DNA from 2 places in the Streptomyces sp. NPDC038707 genome. Region 2 is predicted to be linked to the other one. Evidence: riboswitches for the same ligand, from Rfam matches in the RefSeq annotation. Region 2 holds a riboswitch; the other holds the start of a gene.
What was found. A riboswitch is a leader RNA that binds a small molecule or an ion and turns the genes downstream of it on or off. The one in region 2 is predicted to bind S-adenosylmethionine.

Region 1: it holds a riboswitch for S-adenosylmethionine, as region 2 does, so the genes downstream of both, thrC (threonine synthase) here and AB0E62_RS10905 (aminotransferase class V-fold PLP-dependent enzyme) in region 2, are expected to answer to the same signal.

The regions. Positions count from the first base shown of each region.
Region 1 is NZ_JBEZUP010000004.1:66,445-69,787, reverse strand. Features, by position in the region: gene AB0E62_RS07285 (cold-shock protein) at 1-5, opposite strand, end outside; gene AB0E62_RS07280 (MoaD/ThiS family protein) at 437-712, opposite strand; gene thrC (threonine synthase) at 709-1,992, opposite strand; SAM riboswitch class I at 2,011-2,156, opposite strand; gene AB0E62_RS07270 (glucosyl-3-phosphoglycerate synthase) at 2,314-3,258, shown strand; gene AB0E62_RS07265 (trehalose-6-phosphate synthase) at 3,333-3,343, shown strand, end outside.
Region 2 is NZ_JBEZUP010000006.1:94,809-98,151, reverse strand. Features, by position in the region: gene AB0E62_RS10905 (aminotransferase class V-fold PLP-dependent enzyme) at 306-1,667, opposite strand; SAM riboswitch class IV at 1,823-1,939, opposite strand; gene trpD (anthranilate phosphoribosyltransferase) at 2,019-3,083, opposite strand; gene AB0E62_RS10895 (cytochrome bc complex cytochrome b subunit) at 3,195-3,343, opposite strand, start outside.

The DNA of each region.
Region 1 (3,343 bases), on a different contig from region 2:
GCCATGCCTAACTCCCCTATTACTGGCCCTTGCACAGATCCACACTTCGCGGACCCGGGTCAGACCTCACCCCCCAACTGGTCGGGGGCGTGCGCCGGAACGCGTCGACCGCGGCTGAATGTATCTGTCCCACTGCCGTCTGCAACAGGTCAATCGGACGAGAATTCTGGACGCCAGGGGTCCGGAATATGACGAGAATTCACCCGACTCCAGGGCAAGTCGGGCCCCATAAAAGCCACAAAAGCCGCACAGAACCACTACAACTTGGCTACTTATTAACGGGGCGCGCGGCATGATTTCAGGGCTCGCGACCACCCGGCCGCGACCGCGTTCCCCAACTCTACCGCGTTCAATCACACAGAATTGCCCCCTCCGTTTCTCTCACGGAGGGGGCAATCGAGTGGACGGTCAGTGACCGGACCGGCCGTCGCCGGGATCAGCCGCCGGCGACGGCGGGGATGATCGAGATTCCGGCGCCGTCGGGGGTCGCCGTGTCCAGGCCCTGCTCGAAGCGCACGTCGTCGTCGTTGACGTACACGTTGACGAACCGGCGCAGCTTGCCCTGGTCGTCCAGGACGCGGGCGGCGATCCCGGTGTGGTTCTTCTCCAGGTCCGCGATGACCTCGCCGAGCGTGCCGCCCTCGGCCGGGACCTCGGCCCGGCCGCCGGTGTAGGTGCGCAGGATGGTGGGGATGCGAACGGTCACGCTCATGCGAGGCCAGCCTCTCGGAAGGAGTCCAGGGTCGGGCGGATGGTGGCGGTCAGACCGGTCCCGGCCACCGCGTCCAGGGTCTTCAGGCCGTCGCCGGTGTTGAGGACGACCGTGGTCTTCGCCGGGTCGAGCACGCCCGCCTCGATCAGCTTGCGGGTCACGCCGACGGTCACGCCGCCCGCCGTCTCCGCGAAGATGCCCTCGGTGCGGGCCAGCAGCCGGATGGCGTCGACGATCTCCGGGTCCGTCACGTCCTCCACGGCACCGCCGGTGCGGCGGGCCACGTCCAGGACGTAGGGGCCGTCGGCCGGGTTGCCGATCGCCAGGGACTTGGCGATGGTGTCCGGCTTCTGCGGCCGTACGACGTCGTGGCCGGCCTTGAAGGCGGTGGAGACCGGGGAGCAGCCCTCGGCCTGGGCGCCGAAGATCTTGTACGGCCGGTCCTCGACCAGCCCGAGCTTGATCAGCTCCTGGAGCCCCTTGTCGATCTTCGTGAGCTGGGAGCCGGAGGCGATCGGGATCACGATCTGGTCGGGCAGCCGCCAGCCGAGCTGCTCGCAGATCTCGTACGCCAGCGTCTTGGAGCCCTCGGCGTAGTACGGCCGCAGGTTGACGTTGACGAAGCCCCAGCCCTCGCCGGCCGGATCGCCGATCAGCTCGGAGCAGAAGCGGTTCACGTCGTCGTAGTTGCCCTCGATGCCGACGAGTTCGCCGCCGTAGACCGCGGCCATGACGACCTTGCCCTGCTCCAGGTCGTGCGGGATGAAGACGCAGGAGCGGAAGCCGGCCCGGGCGGCGGCGGCGCCGACGGCACCGGCGAGGTTGCCGGTGGAGGAGCAGGACAGGGTGGTGAAGCCGAAGGCGCGGGCGGCCTCCAGGGCCTGGGCGACGACACGGTCCTTGAAGGAGTGGGTCGGGTTGCCGGAGTCGTCCTTGACGTACAGGCCGCCGGTCACGCCCAGTTCGCGGGCGAGGTTGTCGGCCTTGACGAGCTTGGTCCAGCCGGGGTTGAGATTGGGCTTGTCCGCGACGTCGGCCGGGACCGGCAGCAGCGGGGCGTAGCGCCAGATGCTGGCGGGGCCGGACTCGATGCGCCGGCGCAGTTCCTCGGTGTCGTAGGCGGAGAAGTCGTAGGCGATCTCCAGCGGGCCGAAGCACTCCTCGCAGGCGAAGACCGGTCCGAGCGGCACCCGGTGGCCGCACTCGCGACAGCTGAGGGCGGCGGCGGGACCGAGGTCGACGGTGGAGTCGCTGGAGGTGGCAACTGTCTGCACAGCCATGTGAGGCGAGGCCCTTTCTCCTCATCTTCCTCACGACGCATCTCGCCGTGAGACGGATTTGGCACCTTCCCTAGCCGGGAGCCTCGCTTGGAAGAAGACGAGATTCGGCTGGAGGGTTGCCGGGGCTTCATCGGGCCGTGTCCCTCTGCCCCTCTGGATGAGCTGTATGTGGTTGTCAACGCCGCTTGACCACCCGACATGCGATGGTCATCGGCGTTGTTCAAGACTGTAACCGAAGGCCAGGACAGTTGAGATAGTCGTCCGAACCGCGAGATGCATCACACGGCGACGTGTGGTGGTGACAGTGAGGAGCCGCCGACCGTGCTGGAAGAAGTCGAGCGTTGGCTGGGCCGCCGCTCCTGGTCCGTGGCCGACCGCCCGCCGCACCAGGTGCTGGCCGCCAAGCAGCGCACGGGCCAGACGATCAGCGTCGTGCTGCCCGCCCTCAACGAGGAGGAGACGGTCGGTGACATCGTCACCGTCATCCGCCACGACCTCGTGGAGCAGATCCCGCTCGTCGACGAGATCGTCGTCGTCGACTCCGGCTCCACGGACCGCACCTCCGAGGTGGCCGCGCGGGCCGGCGCCCGGGTCGTCCACCGCGACGAGATCCTGCCGCGGATCCCGGCCGTCCCCGGCAAGGGCGAGGTGCTGTGGCGCTCGCTGCTGGTGACCGGCGGGGACATCGTCTGCTTCGTCGACGCCGACCTCCGGGAGTTCTCGTCGGACTTCGTCCTCGGGATCGTCGGGCCGCTGCTCACCGATCCGGACGTGGACCTGGTCAAGGCGATGTACGACCGCCCGCTCGCCGGGTCGGCCGGGCAGGGCGGCCGGGTCACCGAGCTGATGGCCCGGCCGCTGCTGAACATGCACTGGCCGCAGCTGGCCGGTTTCGTGCAGCCCCTGGGCGGCGAGTACGCGGCCCGCCGCTCGCTGCTGGAGCAGCTGCCGTTCCCGGTGGGCTACGGCGTGGAGCTGGGCATGCTGGTGGACGCGCTGCACCTGGTCGGCCTGGACGCGCTGGCCCAGGTCGACGTGGGCGTGCGCAGGCACCGCCACCAGGACGGGCAGGCCCTCGGCCGGATGGCCGCCGCGATCTACCGCACGGCCCAGCTCCGGCTGGCCCGGGGGCACCTGGTGCGGCCCGCGCTGACCCAGTTCGAGCGGGGCGAGGACGGTTTCGAGCCGCGTACCTACTCGGTGGACACCGAGGAGCGCCCGCCCATGGTGGAGATCGCGGAGTACGCGGAGCGGAAGGTGGCGTGAACGGTCCGTATACGGCCGGCTTCGCAGGTGGATCGCACGTTTGAGGGTTTACGGGCCGGGCTAGGTTGAGGCGTATGGCTTCCAC
Region 2 (3,343 bases):
GCGTCCAGCGCCGGCAGGGCGCCGCCGCACGGCAGGACCGGCCCGGCGTGGCGCCGCCGGTGCTCGGAGCCGTCCCGGAAGGCCGCGCGCGGGACGCGGCCGGAGGCACGGACGGCGAAGCCGTCCGCCCAGGTCGTACCGTCGGCGCGGCACGGCCGCCGCGGCGCGTTCCACGCCGGGCGACGGCCCCTCGGCGGGCGGCCGGTACCCGGCCCTCGCACCGGCACCACGGGATGCCCGCCGCCCCAGCGGCCCCCGGCCATGACCACGGCTCCCCCGCGGGAGACGGGATCCGGGGGCGTCGTTCACACCGCCGGCACGCAGCGGCCCTCCTCCGTGCGGTACTGCCACTTCGCGCCGTCCCGGACCAGTTCGCGGACGGCGTTCACGAAGCGGTCCACGTGTTCGTCGGGGGTGCCCGCGCCGAAGCTGACGCGGATGGCGTTGAGGGACTTCTCGCCGGGGGCCGCCTCGGGTGCGCCGCACTCGCCCTGGGTCCCCGGGTCGGTGCCGAGCAGGGTGCGCAGCAGCGGGTGGGCGCAGAAGAGGCCGTCGCGGACGCCGATGCCGTACTCGGCGGAGAGCGCGGCGGCGAAGTGCGAGCTGTTCCAGCCGTCGACGACGAAGGAGAGGACACCGACGCGCGGGGCGTCGTCGCCGAACAGGGACAGCACGCGCACCTCGGGGACGTCGGCCAGGCCCGCGCGGACCTTGGCGATCAGGTGCTGTTCCCGGGCGACCAGGGTGTCCCAGCCGGCCTCGGTGAGGGCCTTGCAGGCGGAGGCGATGGCGTAGGCGCCGATGACGTTCGGGGAGCCGGCCTCGTGACGGGCCGCGGTCTCGTGCCACTCGACGGCCACCCCGCCGTCCTCGCGCCGGCTGACCCGGCGGCTGGCGCCGCCGCCCGCGAGGTACGGCTCGGCCGCCTGGAGCCAGTCGGCGCGGCCGGCCAGGACACCGGAGCCGAAGGGGGCGTACAGCTTGTGGCCCGAGAAGGCGATCCAGTCGACATCGAGGTCCGCGACGGAGACCGGGTGGTGCGGGGCGAGTTGGGCGGCGTCCAGGACGATCCGGGCGCCGTGGGCGTGCGCGGCGGCGGCCAGTTCGCGCACCGGCCACAGCTCGCCGGTGACGTTGGAGGCGCCGGTGACGCAGACCAGGGCGGGGCCGTACGGGTCGCGGTCGGCGAGGGCCCGCTCCAGGATCTCCACGGCCTGGCCGGGGGTGCGCGGGGCGTCGAGGTAGGTGACGTCCGCGTGCTGCCAGGGCAGCAGGGAGGCGTGGTGCTCGGTCTCGAAGACGAACACCTGGCAGCCGGCCGGGACCACCCGGGCCAGCAGGTTCAGGGAGTCGGTGGTGGAGCGGGTGAAGACCACCTGGTCGCCGGCCCGGCAGCCGAGGAACTCGGCGACCGTCTTGCGGGCGTTCTCGAACAGGTCGGTGGAGAGCTGGGAGAGGTAGCCGGCCCCGCGGTGGACGCTGCCGTAGTACGGGGCGTAGGCGGCGACGTCGTCCCAGACGCGCTGGAGGGCGGGGGCGCTGGCCGCGTAGTCCAGGGCCGCGTAGGTCACCTCTCCCCCGGTGACCAACGGAACGGTGACATCTCGCCCCAGAACGGGCAGAGGGGTGCAAAGCGACTGGTCGGCGGCAGCGGTGCAGACAGACATGGCGGACTCCCGTGAAGGAATACAAGGAAGACGAGGAAGGCGAGGAAGGGAAACAAGGAGAGAAAAGGGTGTGCGGAGGCGGGGCTCTGCGGCCCTAAAGCATTCGCTTGCTCACGGAAGACTCCTCGACGACCAGGATCCCTGGTGGCACGAGGGATCCGCGCTTGCCGTGGACCTTGCTGTCCACGGCCTGGTCTTCACCCGGGGCACCCCGCCACGGACGGAGGGTTGCCGGACAGTCGGCCGGGGCCTCATGACTGTCACTCATGACCTGGTACAGGAACGTACGTGAAGTGATCGCCGTCCCGCAACCCGGTGTCCGGATCGCGGGACGGTACAACCGGCGCCGGGTCAGGCGTTGCTGGCGGCCACCCAGCGCTCCAGCACCCGCCCGGCCGCGCCGGAGTCGACGGACTCGGCGGCCTTCGCGAGCCCCGCGCGGATCTGGTCGGCGAGCGGCTCGTCCGTCGGGTCCAGGGCCACCAGCGCCGCCGCCGAGTTCAGCAGGACGGCGTCCCGTACGGCACCCCGCTCGCCGTCCAGCAGCCGGCGGGCGACCTGGGCGTTGTACGCCGGGTCACCGCCGCGCAGCGCCTCCACCGGAACCAGGCCGATGCCGACGTCCCGGGGGTCGAAGGACTCCTCGGCCACCTTGCCGTCGCGCACCACCCAGACCCGGGAGGTGGCCGTCGTGGTCAGCTCGTCCAGCCCGTCGTCGCCGCGGAAGACCAGCGAGGAGTTTCCGCGTTCGGCGAGCACGCCCGCGACGATCGGGGCCTCGCGGGCGACGGCCACGCCGACCGCCTGGGCCCGCACCCGGGCCGGGTTGGTCAGCGGACCGAGCAGGTTGAACACCGTACGGATGCCCAACTGCCCGCGCGCGGCGCCGACATGGCGCAGCGCGGGGTGGAACTTCACGGCGAAGCAGAAGGTGATCCCGGCCTCCTGCGCGACTTCGGCCACCCGGCGGGGCGTGAGGTCGAGGTTGACCCCGAGCTTCTCCAGCACGTCGGAGGAGCCGGACGCCGAGGACGCGGCCCGGTTGCCGTGCTTGACGACCCTGGCGCCCGTGCCGGCGACGACGAGGGAGGCCATCGTGGAGATGTTCACCGTCTTGGCCCCGTCGCCGCCGGTGCCGACGATGTCGACGGTGCGGCCGGGCACCTCGATCACGTTCGCGTGCCGGTACATGGTGCGGACCAGGCCGGTGATCTCCTCGACCGTCTGTCCCTTCGCGCGCAGCGCCACCGCGAACCCGGCGATCTGCGCGTCGGTCGCCTCGCCGCGCATGATCTTGTCCATCGCCCAGGCGGTGTCGTCCGCGGACAGGTCCCGGCCCTCCAGCAGGCCGTTCAGCAGGACGGGCCAGGAGCGGCCCGCCGCGGTGTCGCCTCCAGCGGGGGTCACAGCGCTCATTGCCGCTCCTTGTCCAGATGCCTGCTCGTCGTACACCACCCTATCCAGCCGGGCACGCGCCGAGGGGCCCCGTCCGGGTCGCGGACGGGGCCCCTCGGCGTGCGGGGTGGGTCAGTGGTGGCCGTGGCCGCTCGCGATCGTCTTGTACTCGTCGACGGTCGGCTTGGGGATCTGGCTCTCCTCGCCGTAGTAGGCGTGGGACAGCTTCACGCGGAGCTTCTCCGAGGCCGGGACCTTGCGCTCGACGCCGTTCTCGTCGA